4 regions of the Streptomyces sp. NPDC053665 genome follow, and region 4 is predicted to be linked to each of the others. Evidence: riboswitches for the same ligand, from Rfam matches in the RefSeq annotation. Region 4 holds a riboswitch; each other region holds the start of a gene.
What was found. Region 4 has a riboswitch for cyclic di-AMP ahead of ACZ6ZN_RS26195 (transglycosylase family protein). Riboswitches for the same ligand answer to the same signal wherever they lie in the genome.
Positions count from the first base shown of each region.

Region 1 (5,081 bases), on a different contig from region 4:
CCGGCCGAACCGGCCCCCGGCGCCCTGCCGGCCGCGGTCGCCCCGCAGCTGCGGGCGCTGCGGCGGCAGGCTTCCCTGACGCTGGAGGCCGCGGCCCGCGCCGCCGGGCTGTCGCCCGCGCACCTGTCCCGGCTGGAGACCGGCCGGCGCCAGCCCTCCCTGCCGATGCTGCTGGCACTCGCCCGCATCTACGGTACGACGGTCTCCGAACTGCTCGGCGAGACGGTCGCCGAACGGGACTCCGTCATCCGCGCCGCCGCCATGGAACCCACCGCGGCGGGCGGCTGGACCTACTGGCAGGCCGGCGCCCCCGGCCGCGGGATGCAGGCTCTGCGCGTGCACGTCCCCTTCGGCTCCCAGGGCGACATCGTGCGCGTCCACCCCGGGGAGGAGTGGCTGCACGTGCTGCGGGGCCGGCTCCGGCTGCGCCTGGCCGACACCCTGCACCGGCTGGCGCCCGGCGACAGCGCCCACTTCGACTCGCTGACCCCGCACCGCATCGCCGCCGAGGACCACGACGGCGTCGACCTGCTCTTCGTGCACACCCTGCTGCAGAGCCCCACGGCCGCCCTGTGCCTGGGCCCCAACCCTGGAGAGACGACATGAGCGACTTGGAGGAGAAGTTCCCCCGGGCCCTGTGGGTGCGCCTGCTGGTCTACCTGATCCTGGGACACGTCTTCGCCGCCTTCATCTACCTGCTGTTCGAGGTCGGGACGAAGTAGATCGCGGCCGGGGCCGGGGTCCGGGAGGGCCTCAGTCCAGCAGCCGCTCGCGCAGCCGCTCCCGGGTCTCGGGAGCGAGCCCCAGCCCCTGCTCCAGATAGGCGTCCACCCCGCCCCAGGTCTCCTCGATCGTGTCGAAGGCGGCCGTCAGGTACTCGGCGCGCGCGTCGAACAGGGGGCTGAGAAGTTCCATGACCTCGGGGGAGTACGCCGAGGCGTGCGAGCTGCTGCGGTGGACCTTGTAGCGGCGGTGCTTGGCGTTCGACTTCAGGTAGTCGTCGACGATCGCCTCCCGCTCGACGCCCACCGCCAGCAGCGTCACCGCCACCGACAGCCCCGCGCGGTCCTTGCCGGCCGCGCAGTGCATCAGTGCCGGGACGCTGTCCTGCGCCAGCGCGTGCAGGACCCGGGAGTGCTCGCCGGTGCGGTCCTTGACGATCGAGCGGTACGAGGCGATCATCCGGGCCGCGCCCTTGCCGTCGGCCAGGATCGCGCGCAACTGGTCCAGGTCGCCGTCGCGGACCATCGTCCAGAACTCGGCGCCGTCGGCCGGGTCGCTCAGGGGCAGGTTCACGTTGCGCACACCCGGCAGCGTGACGTCCGGCCCCTCCAGCTTCTGGTCGGCCGCGTTGCGGAAGTCGAAGATCGTGTGCAGGCCCAGTCCGGCCAGGAAGGCGGCGTCCTCCCCGGTCGCGTGCGCGAGGTGGCCGCTGCGGAACAGCACGCCCGGGCGCACCCGCCGTCCGTCCACCGTCGGCAGTCCGCCGACGTCGCGGAAATTGCGCACTCCGGTCAGCTCGGGCTCCGTCGACGGGACCTGCTGTGTCACGAGGGCTCCTCCCCATCGGTGCCCGCCGCCGCGGCTCGCCGGCGGGCACCACCCGACGATACGACATGCCTGCCTGGGGCAATCAGGTGTCCACAGGCGTCGCCGGCCGTCCCGGCCCTCGAGGGGCGGGCGACGGGGCGGCGGCCTCCCCGGTGCCGGGATCGTCGTCCATGTTGAGCGGAAGTGGCCGTTTGGTCCGAATGAGGCGCTTCGGCCGCTTCGCCACAACGTGCCCTGGTCGGCGCCGAGATGGGGCGAGGAGGCGTGACCATCGTCATATCCGTGACGATGTGTTGTCGCCATGTGCACGTAATTCAGGCGATTATCCGGGACATTGGGAAAAGCCGAAGATCGTGGATCCACGCTCGGTGACGGCGGAGAACACCGGCGCCTCAGGGAAAACACCGTCACGCGCAACCACAGGCTTGTCCCTTCGCGTCCCGGTCGCTTACGTTCCACACCGATCCGGACGGACGCCTAATCCTGCCGCCGCCCGGTGCCCGCACACACTGACCCGACGTACGGCAGGAGCGGGGGACCCACAGGTACGACGCCTGTTCCGGTTCCCGGAACGGCTTGGGGTTCAGTCGCGCCACGGCGCGGCCGGGCATCTCCAGCCCGCACCCGACAGCTCACCTCGCAGGCGACGGAGAGGAATTCGCCATGCCCGCGAAGGGTAAGCACCGCCGTCCCAAGACCCAGCGTTTCACCCGCTCCATCGCCGTCGCCGGCACCGGCGGCGCCGCTCTCGCGCTGCCGCTGATGGGAGCCGCCGGCGCCCACGCCGCCACCCCGCAGACGGCTCCGGACAAGGCGGTCCAGTCCGCTCCGGCCCCGGAGAAGAAGGCCGCCGAGAAGACCGCCGGCGCCCGCACGTACACCGTGAAGGCCGGCGACTACCTCGCGAGGATCGCCGCCGACCAGCACGTCAGCGGTGGCTGGAAGAAGCTGTACGCGGACAACCGCGACGCCGTCGGCGACGACCCGTCGCTGATCCACCCGGGCCTGAAGCTCTCCCTCGGCAAGAAGGCCGCCGCGAGCCAGGCCCCGGCGAAGCCCGCCCCCAAGGCCTCGGCGGAGAAGCCCGCGAAGAAGTCCGCCGCCGAGTCCTCCGCGGACACCTCCGCCAAGGCCGGCACCGCCGCGAAGCCGGCCGCCGCCGCGCCCGCCGCCCAGAGCAACGCCAGTGGCTTCTCGCTGCCGGTGGACGGCGCGTCCGTCGGCACCCCCTACCGCATGTCCGGCAGCATGTGGTCCAGCGGCTACCACACCGGTGTCGACTTCGTCGTCCCGACCGGCACCTCCCTCAAGGCCGTCGGCGCGGGCACGGTCGTCTCCGCCGGCTGGGGCGGCGCGTACGGCAACCAGGTCGTCATCAAGCTCAGCGACGGCAACTACGCCCAGTACGCCCACCTGTCGCAGCTGTCCGTCTCGGTCGGCCAGACCGTGACCGCCGGGCAGCAGATCGGCCTGTCGGGCGCGACCGGCAACGTCACCGGACCGCACCTGCACTTCGAGATCCGCACCACGCCCGACTACGGCTCGGACGTGGACCCGGTCGCCTACCTGCGCTCGCACGGCGTCTCCGTCGGCTGACCGACCGCACCCCCACCTGCCTGACACGCCGCCGAAGGCCGGACCCGAACGACCGGGTCCGGCCTTCGGCGTGTGGCGAGCACCCCCAACGCCCCCGTGGACATGCGTATTCCGAAGTTGACCAACCCTTGGGGAGTGGCCTTTCTCACCGCCCGTCAAGCCCTGCCTACGGTCGCGTAGGTCACATTCGAGGGTGAATCATGAACGGCTGTGGCAGACGATTCGAAGAGTGACAGCAAAGCAGTGATCGGGTCGTACGTGGCGCTGGGGGACAGCTTCACCGAGGGCGTCGGCGACCCCGGCCCCGACGGGGCGTTCGTCGGCTGGGCCGACCGGTTCGCCGTCCTGCTCGCCGACCTGAGGCCCGAGGGCGACTTCCGGTACGCGAACCTCGCCGTGCGCGGCAAGCTCCTCGACCAGATCGTGGCGGACCAGGTGCCGCGGGCCGTCGAACTGGCCCCGGACCTCGTCTCGTTCTGCGCCGGGGGCAACGACATCATTCGGCCCGGCACCGACCCCGACGAGGTGGCCGAGCGCTTCGAGCGGGCGCTGCTGCGGCTCACCGCCGCGGCCGGCACGGTGATGGTGACGACCGGGTTCGACACCCGGGGCGTGCCCGTGCTCAAGCACCTGCGCGGCAAGATCGCCACCTACAACGGACATGTCCGGGCCATCGCCGACCGGTACGGCTGCCCGGTGCTCGACCTGTGGTCCCTGCGCAGTGTCCAGGACCGCCGGGCCTGGGACGCCGACCGGCTGCACCTGTCTCCCGAGGGGCACACACGGGTGGCGCTCCGCGCGGGCCAGGTGATGGGCCTCGACGTGCCCGCCGACCCCGAGCAGGTCTGGCCGCCGCTGCCGCCGCGCGGGGCGTTCGACATGCGGCGCGACAACGTCCAGTGGGCGCGCGAGTTCCTGGTGCCGTGGATCGGGCGCCGGCTGCGCGGCCAGTCCTCCGGCGACCACGTGACGGCCAAGGGGGCCCTGTCCCCGGACGACATCCGGATGCGGATCGCGCCCGTGGCGTGAGACCCGCGCCGGGCGGGCCGGACCGCTACCGGGCGGGCCGGACCGCTACCGGGCGGGCGACGCGGCCGGTTCCAGGCCCAGTTCCCGGGCCAGGGCCTCGTCCGCCCACTGCCGGGCGCGGGCCCGGGGGACCGACCCGGGGTAGGACGTCAGCTGGACGGCGAGGCCGTCGAGGAGGGCGGTGAGGCGGAAGGCGGCCCCCGGGGGATCGGGGCAGGGGAACTCGCCGGCCGCCACGCCCTCCGCGATGACCTCGGCCAGGGCGGCCTTCCACTGCCGGTCGAGATCCTCGGTGACCTCCCGCAGCGCCGGCTCGCGCAACGCGGCCGCCCAGCCCTCGATCCACAGGCGCCAGCCCTTGGCCTGGCCGGTCGGCGCGTACCACCGCACGGCCGACCGCAGCCGGCGCAGCGCCGGGGACCGGCGGCCGAGCAGCCTGCGCAGGTGCGCGAGGTCGGCCTCGGCGGCGTGCCGGAACGCGGCGGCGACCAACTGCTCCTTCGAGGAGAAGTGGTAGAGCACCAGCGCGTTGCTCACCCCGAGCGCCGAGGCCACGTCGGCGATCCTGACCGCCGCCACGCCCCGCGCCTCGATCTGCTCGATGGCGGCCCGCAACAGCTCCCCGCGCCGCTCCGCGACACTCAACCGGACTCTCGTCACACCGTCACCCTATCCACGCGGGCACGGCCCCCGGCGTACGGATCCGGCCGGTCCCGCACGTCAGCGGTGCCAGCCGAACCGGCGCGCCAGCTCCGGCAGCCGGTCCGCCGCGAGCGCGTGCGCGGCGGACCGGGGCGTGGTCCCGTCGGCCTGCGCGCGGGTCAGCGTCCGCTCCACCAGGTCGCGCATCGCACGGCGGATGTGCGCGAACGCCTCCTCGGCGTCGGGGCCGACGTCCCCGAAGA
Region 1 is NZ_JBVJKK010000001.1:736,531-741,611, reverse strand. Features, by position in the region: gene ACZ6ZN_RS03210 (helix-turn-helix domain-containing protein) at 1-606, shown strand, start outside; gene ACZ6ZN_RS03205 (DUF6126 family protein) at 603-722, shown strand; gene ACZ6ZN_RS03200 (tyrosine-protein phosphatase) at 754-1,551, opposite strand; cyclic di-AMP (ydaO/yuaA leader) riboswitch at 2,056-2,210, shown strand; gene ACZ6ZN_RS03195 (M23 family metallopeptidase) at 2,215-3,147, shown strand; gene ACZ6ZN_RS03190 (SGNH/GDSL hydrolase family protein) at 3,391-4,176, shown strand; gene ACZ6ZN_RS03185 (TetR/AcrR family transcriptional regulator) at 4,222-4,836, opposite strand; gene ACZ6ZN_RS03180 (glutamate dehydrogenase) at 4,897-5,081, opposite strand, start outside.
Region 1: another riboswitch for cyclic di-AMP. It lies ahead of ACZ6ZN_RS03195 (M23 family metallopeptidase); the one in region 4 lies ahead of ACZ6ZN_RS26195 (transglycosylase family protein).

Region 2 (5,081 bases), on a different contig from region 4:
ACGACACGTGCGTGGCGGTGCTGAAGGGGGGCCCGCCCGGGGCGTGAGGGCCGGGGTGGCGGCGGGGGACCGGCCGTTCCGTCGGACCGGACTTCTCACGGGCCCGGTGGCTCGCCGGCCCGGGGAGGCGTGTGGTGCTGGGCGGCCAGGAAGGCGCGCAATCCCCTTTTCAGTGCCTCCCGTTCGGCCGGCCGCATCGCGGCCACGGTGACGGTGAGGGCGTGGGTGCGGCGAGCGGCGACGTCGCTCAGGACGTTGCGGCCGTGCGGGGTGAGCCGGAGCTGGACCTCACGGCGGGTGTCCGGGTGCGGGGCCCGTTCCAGCAGGCCGGCCGCCGCGAGCCGGTCGCAGAGGCGGCTGGCGGTGGGCAGGCCGATGTCCAGCCGCTCCGCCAGGGCGGTGAGGTTGAGTCCGGGTGCGGTCTGCACCGCGCGCAGCGCCCGCAACTGATGCGGGGACAGCCGCAGGGACGCCTCCTGGGCCGCGACCGTCCACAGGGCCGCCAGGCTGTCCACCGCATCGGCGATCTGCGAGGCGACGGCTTCCGGGCCCTCGCCCGGCCCCCTGGCCCGGTGGTCACCGGGCCCGCCGAATCCGGTCACAAAACGGTCACTTTCCATAAGCTCCGGGTGCTGTGGAGGTCGCCCTCTTGCAAAGGCTGTACCCGAAGAGCCGAGCGGCAAGCAGACCGTTGCACGGCCGTCCCCGGCCGGACGGCGGTTCGGCCGGCGCCGAGTTCCGCCGGTGCGGCCGGCGGCGGGGGGTGCCGTCCACGTCCGGCCGGGTGACCGCGTAAGACTTGGCCACGTCCCACTCTGCCCGTCCAGCCCCGTCCCGCCCCACCCGTGCCAGTCCCGCCCGTCCCGTCCAGTCCCGCCCTTCCGACCAGCCGCGGAGCGTCGATGCCTCACCCGTACGTCCTGCTGTCCGCCGCCGTCTCCCTCGACGGCTACCTGGACGACACCGGACCCGAACGCCTGCTCCTGTCGAGCCCGGCCGACTTCGACCGGGTCGACGAGGTGCGCGCGTCCGTCGACGCGATCCTGGTCGGCGCGGGCACGATCCGGGCCGACAACCCCCGCCTCCTGGTCAACTCCCCGCAGCGCCGCGCCGCCCGTGCCGCCGCGGGCCGGTCCGAGTACCCCCTCAAGGTCACCGTCAGCGGCACCGGCGACCTCGACCCGGACGCCAACTTCTGGCACACCGGCGGCGAGAAGGTCCTCTACACCACCGACGAGGGCGCGCGGCGCGCCCGCGCCCTCGGCCTCGCCACCGACGTCGTCCCCCTGGGCGCGCGCCTCGACTGGCGCCGGCTCCTCACCCACCTGCACGACGTGCGGGGCGTGCGGCGGCTGATGGTCGAGGGCGGCGGCCTGATCCACACCCAGCTGCTCACCCAGGAGCTCGCCGACGAGATCCAGCTGGTCCTCGCCCCGCTCTTCGTGGGCGACCCCGCCGCGCCCCGCCTCTTCGGCCCCGGCGGCTACCCGCCCGGCCGGCTGCGGCTGCTCGACACCCGCCGGATCGAGGACGTCGTCCTGATGCGCTACGAACCGACCGCCCCCGGCACCGGGCCGCTCCCGGTCGCCGCCGACCATCACTGGCTGGCCGCGGCCTGCGAGCTGGCGGAGCACTGCCCGCCCTCCGGGACCGCGTTCAGCGTCGGGGCGGTGGTGGTCGCGGCCGACGGCACCGAACTGGCCCGCGGCCACTCACGCGAGGGCGGCGACCCGGTCGTGCACGCCGAGGAGGCGGCCCTGGCCAAGCTCGACCCGGCCGACCCCAGGCTGGCCGGGGCGACCGTCTACAGCAGCCTCGAACCCTGCGCCCGCCGCGCCTCGCGCCCGGCACCCTGCGCCCGGCTGATCCTCGACGCGGGCGTGCGGCGGGTCGTCACGGCCTGGCGCGAGCCGGACACCTTCGTGGCCGGGGCCGACGGCAGCGGAGTCCTGGCCGCCGGGGGAGCGCAGGTCGTCGTCCTGTCCGAGCACGAGGAGCGGGCCAAGGCGCCGAACCGGCATCTGGTGACCTGAGCGCAGCACCGGTACGGGGTGTGCGCGAGGCGTCCCGCGGATGGCGTACACTGGTGAACACAACGACGCGGGGTGGAGCAGCTCGGTAGCTCGCTGGGCTCATAACCCAGAGGTCGCAGGTTCAAATCCTGTCCCCGCTACTGAAGGCCGAGGGCCGGAATCCGAAAGGGTTCCGGCCCTCGATGCGTCGTCCCTCCGGCCTCATGGGCCTTTTCTCTCCGGCCTTCCGGGCCGTTTCCCTCCAGCCGTCGACCGGCCGTCACACACGGTGAGTGAACCGCCTCACAGCGCATAACAACTGACACACCGTCAAGTACCGTGCGAGGCCCGGGAGGCGGTCAACTCGCCCGATTCACCCCGGTCATGGCAGGTTGGTCCGCGCGAAAAAGGTTAATGATCAAGCGGAAGCGCTGGAATACGCACCGCGCCATCCATTAACGTTCGATAACGCAGCGCGGTCGTCCCAGCCGTCACAGAAGGCGGCTCCGTGCGCACGCGCCGAATCCCGCGAGGGAACCGGGGAACCACCACTTGGGGTGAATCGGGCGGATGCCGCCGTGGCAGCACGGCAGGTATACGCGCGTAGGAGACCTTCCTGCTCCGAACCCGTCAGCTAACCCGGTAGGCGAGAAGGAAGGAAAGGAGCACGCCCACGTGGCGTCCAACCGGCCTGCCCCCGCTGCCCCGTTCGCGGCGGACCAGCGCGACCCCGAGACCTTCGGCTTCGGCCGTCAGCGCACCGACGAGGGCCCGTTCCAGGAGTGGAACCCCACCGCGGAGTCCATCCGCCCCGTCCGTGGCCGGCACCGCGTCTCCAAGCAGCGCGGCGGAGGACTCGCCCGCAGCTCCACCGTCCTCGGTGTCGGCGTCATAGCCGCCGTCGGCGCGGGCGGCATGGCCAGCGCCCAGACCGGCAAGCCGCCGGTGTCGATCTCCGTCCCGGACCTTCCCTCGGTGGGTTCCCTCCTCTCGGACGACGACACCCCCGAAGGTTCCGCCACCCCGCTCAGCAGCCTGGGCACCACGACCGCCGAGGCCGAGCCGGGCACCGACGGCGCCGGTGAGGCCCTGCGCGCCCGGATCATGGCCCAGGTCGAGCACCAGCAGGACCAGATCGACACCAAGGCCGCCCAGGACGCCGCGGCCGCCGCCGAGAAGGCGGCCCAGGAGGCCGTCGCCAAGGCCGAGAAGGAGGCCAAGGCCAAGGCCGCCGAGGCGAAGAAGAAGGCGGAGGAGGCGGCCGAGAAGAAGGCCGAGGCCGAGCGGCTCGCCGCCCTCGCGAAGCAGTACACGCTGCCGACCTCCTCGTACACCCTCACCTCCACCTTCGGCCAGGCCGGCGCCTACTGGTCCTCCGGCTACCACACCGGCCTCGACTTCGCCGCCCCCACGGGCACGCCGATCAAGGCGGTCCACAGCGGCACCATCACCGAGGCGGGCTGGAACGGCTCCTACGGCTACAAGACCGTCCTCACCCTCGATGACGGCACCGAGATCTGGTACGCGCACCAGTCGTCGATCGGCGTCAGCGTCGGCCAGAAGGTCGGCACGGGCGACGTCATCGGCCGCGTCGGCGCCACCGGCAACGTCACCGGCGCCCACCTCCACCTCGAAGTCCACTCCAGCGGCTCCGCGAGCGGCATCGACCCCATGGCGTGGCTGCGGGGCAAGGGACTCACCCCGTAGACGCACCGCGCCCGTCGAAGCACCGGCAGCCCTGACGACGACCCCCCGGCGTCAGGGCTGCCGGTTTTCGGTGACCGGGGTGTTTGCCCGGGTTCGTTTGCCCGGGTTTGTTTGCCCGGGTTTTGTGCGGCTCCCGGAATGGGCCGTTCCGTACGGTCGTTGACGCCGGGTATGACTGCTACGACGACTCTGCGCAAGCTCGGCTCCTCCGACCTCGAGGTCTTCCCGCTCGCCCTCGGCGGCAACGTCTTCGGCTGGACCGCCGACGAGGACCGGTCCTTCGCCGTCCTCGACGCCTACACCGCGGCCGGTGGCAACTTCGTCGACACCGCCGACGTCTACTCGGCGTGGGTCGACGGCAACCGGGGCGGTGAGTCCGAGACCATCCTCGGCCGGTGGCTCCGGGCGCGCGGGAACCGCTCCGAGGTCGTCGTCGCCACGAAGGTGAGCCAGCACCCCGACTTCCAGGGGCTGTCCGCCGCCACCATCAAGGCCGCCGCCGACGCCTCCCTGCGCCGGCTGGGTACCGACCACATCGACCTGTACTACACCCACTACGACCGGCCCGAGGTGCCCGTCGAGGAGATCATCGGCGCCCTCGACGCGCTCGTGAAGGCCGGCAAGGTGCGGCACATCGCCGCCTCCAACATCTCCGCGGAGCGGCTGCGGGAGTCCCTGGAGTTCTCCGACCGCGAGGGACTGGCCCGCTACGTCGCCCTCCAGCCCCACTACAACCTGGTCTCCCGCGACACCTACGAGGGCGGGCTCCAGGACCTCGCCGAGCGCAGCGGCCTCGCGGCCGTGCCGTACTACGCCCTCGCGTCGGGCTTCCTCACGGGCAAGTACCGGCCCGGCACGACCGTCGAGAGCGCGCGGGCCGGGGGCGCGGCCAGGCACCTGGAGACGGAGCGCGGGCGCCGGGTGCTCGACGCGCTCGACGAGATCGCCGCGGCGCACGAGGTGCCGGTGGCGACGGTCGCCCTGGCGTGGCTCGCCGCCCGGCCGACCGTCGTCGCGCCGATCGCCTCCGCGCGGACGGTGGAGCAGCTGCCGGCGCTGGTGGGGGTGGCGCGGCTGACCCTGACGGAGGCGGAGACCGCCCGGCTCGACGAGGCCTCCGCCTGACGGAGCGAGGGGGAGCGGCGGCTCAGCGACGGCTGCGTGGCGGCTCAGCGGCGGCTGCGTGGTGGCTGCGTGGTGGCTGAGTGGTGGCTGCGTGGTGGCTGAGCGGCGGTTTTGGAGCGGCTCAGTAGCGGCTCCGTGGCGGCTCAGGAGCGGTAGGGGTTGTACGCCGGGTGGGGAGCCGGCCGGTGGGGCTGGCCGTACGCGCCGTGCGCGCTGTTTGCGCCGTATGCGCCGTAC
Region 2 is NZ_JBVJKK010000005.1:21,631-26,711, reverse strand. Features, by position in the region: gene ACZ6ZN_RS20155 (SpoIIE family protein phosphatase) at 1-47, shown strand, start outside; gene ACZ6ZN_RS20150 (MarR family winged helix-turn-helix transcriptional regulator) at 96-602, opposite strand; gene ACZ6ZN_RS20145 (dihydrofolate reductase family protein) at 903-2,033, shown strand; tRNA gene ACZ6ZN_RS20140 (tRNA-Met) at 2,100-2,173, shown strand; cyclic di-AMP (ydaO/yuaA leader) riboswitch at 2,520-2,675, shown strand; gene ACZ6ZN_RS20135 (M23 family metallopeptidase) at 2,688-3,719, shown strand; gene ACZ6ZN_RS20130 (aldo/keto reductase) at 3,891-4,844, shown strand; gene ACZ6ZN_RS20125 (PrsW family intramembrane metalloprotease) at 4,988-5,081, opposite strand, start outside.
Region 2: another riboswitch for cyclic di-AMP. It lies ahead of ACZ6ZN_RS20135 (M23 family metallopeptidase); the one in region 4 lies ahead of ACZ6ZN_RS26195 (transglycosylase family protein).

Region 3 (5,081 bases), on a different contig from region 4:
CTGGGCGCCCAGGGCGGCGAGGAGATCGTCCTCGCCTCCGACGCCGAGGGCGCGGACGCCGCCCTGGACCGGCTGGCCAAGCTGGTTGCCGAGGGTCTCGAGGAACTGCCCGAGACCGTCTGATGTGAGAGCGCCTCTCCGGCGCGTGCGGGGCCCATTCGGTGTCGACCGGATGGGCCCTTCGCATTTCGGGGCTGCATTTCCGTGCACGCACACGCACGGCCGCATGCGCGGGATGCCGCATTTTCAGGAACAGGGCAGCGGACATGCGGAATTCCGGCGCTCCGGAAATTCCCTGCTCTTTGTATACGGCTCTCGCGTTAAATCCGCGGGCTCGCCGTGTTGACGGGATGTTGCGAGTTCCTCACCCGCCCGGCGCGCTCCCCGGCCGAGCCGGACCGCAGGCGGTGGGCGGCGGTCGCGCGCTCGACGTGCAGGGCCGCGGCCGCCCGCGCGCGCTCGCCGTCGCCGCGCGCCACGGCGTCCACGATCGCGCCGTGCTCGTTCCACGACTCCACCGGGCCGGGCGGCGCCTCGACCGTGTACATCCAGGCGATCTTGTGCCGGAGCTGGGTGAGCACCGCGGTCAGCGCGGGGCTCCCGCAGGCCTGGGCCAGCGTCTCGTGGAACCAGCCGTCCAGGGAGCGCAGGTCGTCGCCGCCGCCCTGGCGCGCCCGCTCCCGGCCCAGCCGGACCAGGCCGCGCAGGACCTTGAGATGGGCCTCGGTGCGGCGCTGCGCGGCCCGGGCCGCACCGAGCGGCTCCAGCAGCAGCCGCATCTGCAGCAGGTCGGCGGCCTCCTGCTCGGTGGGTTCGGCGACGCAGGCGCCCGCGTGCCGTCTGGTCACCACGAAGCCCTCGGCCTCCAGGGTGCGCAGGGCCTCCCGCACGGGAACGCGGGAGACGCCGTAGCGGCGGGCCAGCAGCTCCTCGGTGAGCCGGGCCCCGCGCGCGTGGACGCCGGCGACGATGTCGTCCCGGATGGCGGTGCACACCGAGTGCGCGGGAATGCGCATGACCGACCTCCGTCTGATTCCCGGGGAAAACGCCGACGCGCGCTCCACGGCTCTTCATTGCGAGTGACTCTATGGCAATGTGCCGCACTTTCCGGCGGCGGACGGAAATCAGGGAGAAGTTTTTGGACGACGAGCCGTCCGGGACGCGAAAAGCCCCGGCCTGCGGGCCGGGGCTTTCACGGAACTCGGGGTGACGTCAGAGGTTGACGCCGTGCGAGCGGAGGTAGGCGACGGGGTCCATGTCGGAGCCGTACTCGGGGCTCGTGCGGGCCTCGAAGTGCAGGTGCGGGCCGGTGACGTTGCCGGTCGCGCCGGACAGGCCGATCTGCTGACCGGGGGTGACCTGCTGGCCGACCGAGACGCCGATGGACGACAGGTGGCCGTACTGGGTGTACGTGCCGTCGTTCATCTTGATCACGACCTGGTTGCCGTACGCGCCGCCCCAGCCGGCCTCGACGACCGTACCGGCGCCGACGGAGTGGACCGAGGTGCCGGTCGCGGCGTGGAAGTCGACGCCGGTGTGGCTGCCGGAGGACCACAGGCCACTGCTGGCCTGGTAGCTGGTCGACACGTACGAGCCGGAGATCGGGGACACGAAGGTGTTCAGGCGCTTGCGCTCGGCCTCGCGGGCGGCGCGCTCCTTGGCCTCGCGCGCCTTCTCGGCGGCTTCCTTGGCCTTCTTGGCCGCCTCGGCGGCCCGCTCGCGCGCGGCCTCCTCGGCCTTCTTCTTCGCGGCGGCCTCCTCGGCCGCCTGCTTCTGCGCGACGGCCTGGGCGTCGATCTGCTCGGCGACGGTGTCGCCCATGGTGACGACGGGGGTGAGACCGGTCTGCTCGGGAGCCGGCTCGGCGGCGAAGGCGGCCGGAGCGGCCACGGTGCCGATGACGCCGGTCGTGGCGAGAGCCGCGACGCCCGCCGCACGGGCCGTGCCGCGCTGGAGGCGGCTGGGGCGACGGTGCTTCCCGGTGGCGCGGGTGAACGCCATGAAGTGGCTGGTCCTTTCCTTCCTTCTCGCCTACCGGGTTAGCTGACGGGTTCGGAGCAGGAAGGTCTCCTACGGACCCCCTCGCGGCTCGCGCGGGCGTCCGATTCACCCCAGGGACTGCGGTTGGGTCCCCGGCTCCCCTGGCTCGCGCCGTACGGGGACTCGGCGATGACTGTCCGGTGCCGCGGGTGCGGCGCACTGCCTGACGAACAGCCCGGATGACGCTAAGCGGCGCCGCTTTCAATTCCCAAACGAAACCCGCCTTTTGTAGCGCATCCCACAGGGCAGACGGGCCTCCTCCGTACCAATTCGGGCATAAGGGAGCCCTGGTGCCTTCGATGACAACCAGGGCTCCCGCGCGCGTGTGCCCTACTCCGCGGTGACGACCGAGACTTCGCCGATGCCGAGGGCCTCGACGGGCGCCTTGATCTGCGTCGCGTCACCGACGAGCACGGTCACCAGACGGTCCACGGGGAAGGCGCTGACGACCGCCGCGGTGGCCTCCACGGTGCCGGTCGCGGCGAGCTGCCGGTACAGCGCCGCCTGGTAGTCGTCGGGCAGGTGCTGCTCGACCTGGTCGGCCAGCGTGGAGGCGACGGCCGCCGCCGTCTCGTACTTCAGCGGCGCGACGCCGACCAGGTTCTGCACGGCGACGTCCCGCTCGGCGTCGGTCAGCCCCTCGGCCGCCAGGGTGCGCAGCACGGTCCACAGGTCCTGCAGGGCGGGACCGGTGTTGGGCGTGTCCACCGAACCGCTGATGGCGAGCATCGAGGCGCCGGTGCCGTCCGGGGCGGACCGCAGGACCTGGGCGAACGCCCGCACCCCGTAGGTGTAGCCCTTCTCCTCGCGCAGCACGCGGTCCAGACGGGACGTCAGGGTGCCGCCGAGGCAGTACGTGCCGAGCACCTGGGCGGGCCAGACGCGGTCGTGCCGGTCCGGGCCGGTGCGGCCGATGAGCAGCTGCGTCTGGACGGCGCCCGGGCGGTGGACGATGACGACCCGGCCCCGGTCGTCGGCGGTGACCGGCGGCACCGGACGCGGCTCGGCACGGGAGCCGGTCCAGGCGCCCAGCGTGTCACCGAGCAGGGCGTCGAGGTCGATGCCGGTGAGGTCGCCGACGACGACGGCGGTGGCCGTGGCGGGCCGGACGTGCTTCTCGTAGAAGCCGCGTACGGCCGCGGAGTCGATCGCGGCGACGGTCTCCTCGCCGCCCTGCCGGGGCCGCGACATGCGCGAGTCCGCCGGGAACAGCTGCCGGGACAGCTCCTTGGCGGCCCGGCGCGAGGGATTGGCCAGCTCGTGCGGGATCTCGTCGAGGCGGTTGCGGACCAGCCGCTCGATCTCGCTGTCCGCGAACGCGGGCGCCCTCAGGGCGTCGGCCAGCAGACCGAGCCCCTTCTCGAGCCGGGAGGCCGGGACCTCCAGGCTGATCCGGACCCCGGGGTGGTCGGCGTGCGCGTCCAGGGTGGCGCCCGCGCGCTCCAGTTCGGCCGCGAACTCCTCGGCGGAGTGCTTGTCGGTGCCCTCGGAGAAGGCCCGCGCCATGATCGTGGCGACGCCGTCCAGGCCGGCCGGCTCGGCGTCCAGGGGCGCGTGCAGCAGCACCTCGACGGCGACGACCTGCTGGCCGGGGCGGTGGCAGCGCAGGACCGTCAGGCCGTTGCCGAGAGTGCCGCGCTCCGGGGCCGGGAAGGCCCAGGGCTTGGCCTCGCCCGCCTGCGGCCGGGGGTGGAAGTCCATCGTGGCGAGCTCGGTCACTTGGCCGCCTCCTCGTTCTCGTCGCCGGCCGCGGGTGCGGTGTCCCCGGCATCGTCGGTCTCGTCGGCGACGGGCTCGTAGACGAGCACCGCGCGGTTGTCGGGGCGCAGGCGGGCCTTGGCGACCTCCTGGACCTCCTCGGCCGTGACCTCCAGCACGCGCTGGACGGCGGTCAGGGCGAGCTGGGGGTCACCGAACAGCACGGCGTACCGGCACAGTTCGTCGGCGCGGCCCGCGACCGTGCCGAGGCGGTCCAGCCACTCGCGCTCCAACTGGGCCTGGGCGCGCTCCATCTCCTCGGCCGTGGGGCCCTCCTCGGCGAACCGGGCGAGCTCCTCGTCGATGGCGGCCTCGATCACCGGCACCTCCACGTCACCGGACGTCTTGACGTCCAGCCAGCCCAGCGAGGGCGCCCCGGCCAGCCGCAGCAGGCCGAACCCGGCCGCGACGGCCGTACGGTCGCGCCGCACCAGGCGGTTGTACAGCCGGGAGGACTCGCCGCCGCCGAGGACGGTCAGGGCCAGGTCGGCGGCGTCGCACGCGCGTGTGCCGTCGTGCGGCAGCCGGTAGGCGGCCATCAGGGCACGCGCCGGGACCTCCTCCTCGACGACCTCGCGCAGCTGCTCGCCGATGGTCTCCGGCAGGGAGCCGTCGCGCGGGGCGGGCTTGCCGTCGTGGCCGGGGATGGAGCCGAAGTACTTCTCGACCCAGGCCAGCGTCTGCTCGGGGTCGATGTCGCCGACCACGGAGAGCACGGCGTTGTTCGGCGCGTAGTAGGTGCGGAAGAACGCGCGTGCGTCCTCCAGGGTCGCCGCGTCCAGGTCGGCCATCGAGCCGATCGGGGTGTGGTGGTAGGGATGGCCCTCCGGGTAGGCGAGGGCGGTGAGCTTCTCGAAGGCGGTGCCGTAGGGGACGTTGTCGTAACGCTGGCGGCGCTCGTTCTTGACGACGTCGCGCTGGTTCTCCATCGACTCCTCGTCGAGGGCGGCCAGCAGGGAGCCCATGCGGTCGGCCTCCAGCCAGAGGGCGAGCTCCAGCTGGTGGGCGGGCATGGTCTCGAAGTAGTTGGTCCGCTCGAAGCTCGTGGTGCCGTTCAGCGAGCCGCCCGCGCCCTGGACCAGCTCGAAGTGGCCGTTGCCCTTGACCTGCGCGGACCCCTGGAACATCAAGTGCTCGAAAAGGTGAGCCAGGCCCGTACGCCCCTTGACTTCGTGGCGCGAGCCGACGTCGTACCAGAGGCACACCGCCGCGACGGGGGTCAGGTGGTCCTCGGAGAGCACCACGCGCAAGCCGTTGGCCAGGCGGTGCTCGGTCGCTGTCAG
Region 3 is NZ_JBVJKK010000001.1:1,622,184-1,627,264, forward strand. Features, by position in the region: gene ACZ6ZN_RS07100 (HPr family phosphocarrier protein) at 1-123, shown strand, start outside; gene ACZ6ZN_RS07105 (GntR family transcriptional regulator) at 321-1,016, opposite strand; gene ACZ6ZN_RS07110 (M23 family metallopeptidase) at 1,213-2,001, opposite strand; cyclic di-AMP (ydaO/yuaA leader) riboswitch at 2,015-2,179, opposite strand; gene ACZ6ZN_RS07115 (M16 family metallopeptidase) at 2,371-3,759, opposite strand; gene ACZ6ZN_RS07120 (M16 family metallopeptidase) at 3,756-5,081, opposite strand, start outside.
Region 3: another riboswitch for cyclic di-AMP. It lies ahead of ACZ6ZN_RS07110 (M23 family metallopeptidase); the one in region 4 lies ahead of ACZ6ZN_RS26195 (transglycosylase family protein).

Region 4 (5,081 bases):
CCAGTCGTCCTCGAACAGCGGGTCCTCGATGGAGACGAGCGGGTACGCGTCCACGAGCTCCGCGTAGTACTCGGTCATCTCGGCCGCCGAGCGCTCCTTGCCCTCGAAGGTGTAGACGCCGTCCTTGTAGAACTCGGAGGCGGCCACGTCGAGCGCGAGGGCGATCTGCTCGCCGGGGGTGTAGCCGGCTTCCTTGATGGCCTCGAGGATGAGGTCGAGGGCCTCGCGGTTGGAGCCGAGGTTCGGGGCGAAGCCGCCCTCGTCGCCGAGGCCGGTGGCCAGGCCCTTGCCCTTCAGGACCTTCTTCAGCGTGTGGTAGACCTCGGCGCCCCAGCGCAGGGCCTCGGAGAAGGACTCCGCGCCGATCGGCGCGATCATGAACTCCTGGATGTCCACGTTGGAGTCGGCGTGCGAGCCGCCGTTCAGGATGTTCATCATCGGCACCGGCAGCAGGTGCGCGTTCGGGCCGCCCAGGTAGCGGAACAGCGGCAGGTCGCTGGCCTCGGAGGCGGCGTGGGCGACGGCGAGGGAGACGCCGAGGATGGCGTTGGCGCCGAGCGAGCCCTTGTTGTCGGTGGCGTCCAGGTCGAACATCGCCTGGTCGATCAGGCGCTGCTCGGTGGCGTCGTAACCGACCAGCTCCGGGCCGATCTGCTCGATGACCGCGAGGACGGCCTTCTCCACACCCTTGCCGAGGTAGCGGTTCGAGTCGCCGTCGCGGAGCTCGATGGCCTCGAAGGCGCCCGTGGAGGCGCCGGACGGGACGGCGGCACGGCCGGTGCTGCCGTCGTCGAGGCCGACCTCGACCTCGACCGTGGGGTTGCCTCGGGAGTCCAGGATTTCCCGGGCTACGACGACGTCGATGGACGGCACGAGCATCTCCTTCTTATGTGACGCGGTGACGCGGGTCGCGTGGACCCGGCGGGGTGCGGGCCCGGTGGCTCGCGACATGAGCCTAACCGGCCCGGGGCGATCGGCCACCGGGTCGCCCACCCCATGGACAGAACCGAGAGTAAATTGTTTCCGAACGGAACAAAGGCGGTTCGCCGCAACGGGCCGAAACTCGGCCCCCGGAGCCCGGGCGGACATGACCCCGCCCCGGTGCGTACGGGGGAACGCGCACCGGGGCGGGGAGCCCGTGGGGACGGGGGTCCCGCCCGTGCGGCGGGGGGCCGCCTGTCAGGGCGAGGGCCTCCCGCGAGGGCGGGGCCGCCGGGCGGCCGGACCGCGGGTGTGCGGTGCGGACCGCCCTGCGGCGGTGGGAGCTGCTGCTTACTTCAGGTGCAGCTGCTGGCCCGGGTAGATGAGGTTGGCGTCCTCGACGATGTCCTTGTTCAGCCGGAACAGCTTCTCCCAGCCGCCCTTGACCTTCTCCTCGGCCGCGATCGAGCTGAGGGTGTCGCCCTTGACGACCTTGTACTCGCCGTCGCCCTTCTTGACCTTCTTGCCGGTCGGGGTGGTGACGGTCTTCTTGGCGGCCGGGCGCTCGTCGGAACGGGAGGCCGGCTGCTGCTCGGTCTCGCGGGACTCGGTGCCCTGCTGGTTCTGCTGGCTCTGCTGGTTCTGCTGCGAGGAGCCGGCGGAGCTGCCGGAGTCGGTGGAACCGCCGCCGGTGTAACCGGCGCTCGACAGGCCCTTGCCGCAGACCGGCCAGGCACCCTTGCCCTGGCTGGCGAGGACCTTCTCGGCGATCTCGATCTGCTGCGCCTTCGAGGCCTTGTCGGCGGTGGAGGCGTACTGCGTGCCGCCGTAACCGGCCCACGTGGAGGCGGAGAACTGCAGACCGCCGTAGTAGCCGTTGCCGGTGTTGATGGACCAGTTGCCGCCGGACTCGCACTGGGCGACGGCGTCCCACTCGGAGGCGGTGGCGGCGGAGGCGTTGCCGGCCGCCATCAGCGGAGCGGCGACGGCGGCGGAGGCGACACCGGCGACGGCGATGGCGCGAGTGGCCTTGGACGGACGACGGTGCTTGCCCTTGCCGGAAAACAGCATGGATGGATCCCCTCACCGACGCCTGCGAGGTGAGCTGTCGGGTTCGGGCCGGTTGAGTTGCCCGGCCACGTCCCTCACGGGACGCGGCTCCACCCCTAGCCCTTCCGGCTCAACGAGCCGGTCGGGCACCTACCTTGGGTCCCCCGCTCCTGCCTACGGCGCTTGACGCGACGACTGTTCCCGTACGGCCGCTGGCAGGATTCGGCGTTGCGGCCGCCGGGGCTCGCGGTGGCGAGCGGTCACGACCGTAGACAGGCGATCGCCGGAATTTCAAAGACGATCAAGGCTTCTGAGACCTATCTCTCACCACGTTTATACGGGACATAGGCCGCGAAACATGGCGTGAACTCGCGTCGATTCGGGGCGACTTCCGCCGCCGTTCCCGCACTGCCCGAACGGCTACTTCCCGTCCGTTTCGTCCTCTGCGGTAAGCGTCTGACCGGGCAGAACGGGCTCCGCATCGCTGTCGGCGGCCTTCTCGCCCCCGGCGTACAACTCGTCCCATCCCCCGTCGATCCGGAGGGAGTCGGCGATGGACCAGGCGCTGTCCCCGACGCCGACGATGTAGGCGCCCTCCGACTTCTCGTCGGAGCCCTTCTCGTCGCGCGAGGCGTGGCGCCCCGAGGACCCGTTCGCAGCGCCGTCCGCGGACTCGGTGCTCTCGTCGGCACTGGGGCCGCGGTGCCGGCCGGAACCGGTGTCCGCCGCGGCCGAGGAGCCGTCGCTCGGGCGGGACTTGCCGGATGCCTCGCTCTCGGGCGTGGCCGACCGCGAGCCGGCCGACCCCCGATCGGCACTGCGAGAGGCGCGCGATGTACCGGAATCATCCGATTCGCCCCGAGATGCCGACGAAGCGTCAGGTGACGCCGAGCCGGACGGGGAAGACGACGGGGACGATGCGGACGGGGAGGGCGAGGCGGAGGACCCGGAGGATCCGAGCGAGTCGAGCAGTCCGGGCGAGTCCGTCGGAGCGGAGTCACCGGACGAGCCGGACGAGCCGGACGCATCGCCCGAACCCGACGCACCCTTCTCGAGGCCGGAGAGGAGCCCGCAGGTGTGCCAGGCGCCGACCCCCTGTTCGGCGAGGATTCTCTCGGCCACGGCTATCTGCTGCGAACGGCTGGCCAGATCGGCGCTCGCGGCGTAGTCGAGACCGCCGTGACTCTCCCAGTCCTCCTGGGAGAGCGCGAGGCCGCCGTAGTAGCCGTTGCCGCTGTTCTGGCTCCAGGCCCCGCCGGTCTCGCAGTCCGCGATCCGGTCCCAGGTGGCGCCGTCCGCAGCGCTGGCACCGGAGGCCCCGAGGAGCGGGATCGCGATGGCGGAGCCGGTCACTCCGGCCGCGACGAGGAGAGCCGGAGCCTGGCGGGGGCGACGGTGACGACCGTTCCCGGAGAGCATACGGAGACCTTTCGCAAGACAGCAGTGACCCGCGCGGCGCCGTCTCCGGGCCGCGTTGATGGGTGAACGTATAGGCAGACGATCACTTGTCACAAGTTCATGCCGCGCAGATCACGTGAAGATCACAGACATGACGGCGTGTCATGTTTGGCGGGAGCGCTCGCTGGTCATGGCGGCCGTCACACCGGAGTGAACTCCACCGGGAGGGTCCGCAGCCCCCGCATGATGAGCCCGCCGCGCCAGCGCAGCTCGTCCGGGTCGGCCGCGAGCCGGAGGTCGGGCAGGCGCGTCAGCAGCGTGGCGAGGGCGGTCTGGCCCTCCAGCCGGGCTAGCGGGGCGCCGAGACAGTAGTGGATGCCGTGGCCGTACCCGAGGTGCTGGTTGTCCCGGCGGGACAGGTCCAGCGTGTCCGGCTCGGCGAACCGCTCCGGGTCCCGGTCCGCGGCCGCCAGCACCACCAGGACCGGGTCGCCGGCCTCGATGCGCTGCCCGCCGACCGTCAGCGGCTGCGTGGCGAAGCGCCAGGTCGCGAGCTCGACGGGGCCGTCGTAGCGCAGCAGTTCCTCCACGCCGGTGGCCAGCAGGTCCTGCTCCCCGGCGGCGAGGGACGCCTGGAGGCGGGCCCGCTGCCCGGGGTGGGTGAGCAGGGCGTAGGTGCCGTTGCCGATGAGGTTGACGGTCGTCTCGAACCCGGCGAACAGCAGGATGAACGCCATGGCCGCCGCCTCGTTCTCGGTGAGGTGCTCACCGTGGTCGGAGGCGCGGATGAGCCCGGAGATGAGGTCCTCGCCGGGGGCCGGTTCGTCGGGCAGCACCTGGCGCTTGCGGTGGATCAGCTCGGCGAGGTAGCCGCGCATCTTCTTCACCGAGCGGGCGACGCCGCCGCGGGGCCCGCCCTGGTGACGGATCATCATGCCCGCCCAGACGCGGAAGTCGTCCTGGTCCTCGCGGGGGACGCCTAGCAGGTCGCAGATGGCGTAGATGGGCAGCGGGAAGGCGAACTCGTGGATGAGGTCCGCCGACCCCGTCCGCGCGAACCGGTCGATGAGGCCGTCGGTCAGCTCCTGCACCCGGGGGGCGAACTCGGCGACCCGGCGGGGCGTGAACGCCTTGGACACCAGCCGCCGCAGCCGGGTGTGGTCCGGCGGGTCGATGTTCAGCAGGTGCGTCATCAGCTCCGCCTTGCGCTCCCCCGGGATCCCGGTCTTGCCCTTGGCGTGGGCCGGTTCGTCGTGGTGCGCCGGGTTCTTGGAGAGCCGGGGGTCGGCGAGCGTCTGCTTGGCGTCCGCGTAGCGCGTGACCAGCCAGGCCTCCACCCCGCTGGGCAGCCGCGTGCGGTGCACCGGGGCGTGTTCACGCAACCAGGCGTAGGCGGGGTAGGGGTCGCTCGCGAACTCCCAGGTGAAGAGTTCCGGGGCGGCGGCGGGCGTGCTGGGCTGGGGCTGGTCGGTCACGGTCCGACGGTATCCGGCCCGCCGGCCCCGTCCGGCCCGGGTCCGCTCAGCCCTCGGCCCGCAGGATCGCGTCCCGGTAGGCGCGGGCCGCGGCTCTGAGCGCCGCCTCCGGGTCGACGCCGTCGGCCTCGGCGCGGACCGCCAGGGCCAGCAGCTCGTAGCCGATGCCCTCGACCGGGGGCAGGGGTATGTCGAGCCCGGCCGTACGGGCCCGGGAGGCGAGCTTGGCGGCCAGGG
Region 4 is NZ_JBVJKK010000007.1:83,674-88,754, forward strand. Features, by position in the region: gene eno (phosphopyruvate hydratase) at 1-873, opposite strand, end outside; gene ACZ6ZN_RS26195 (transglycosylase family protein) at 1,273-1,992, opposite strand; cyclic di-AMP (ydaO/yuaA leader) riboswitch at 1,997-2,163, opposite strand; gene ACZ6ZN_RS26200 (transglycosylase family protein) at 2,392-3,390, opposite strand; gene ACZ6ZN_RS26205 (cytochrome P450 family protein) at 3,570-4,844, opposite strand; gene ACZ6ZN_RS26210 (nucleoside triphosphate pyrophosphohydrolase) at 4,891-5,081, opposite strand, start outside.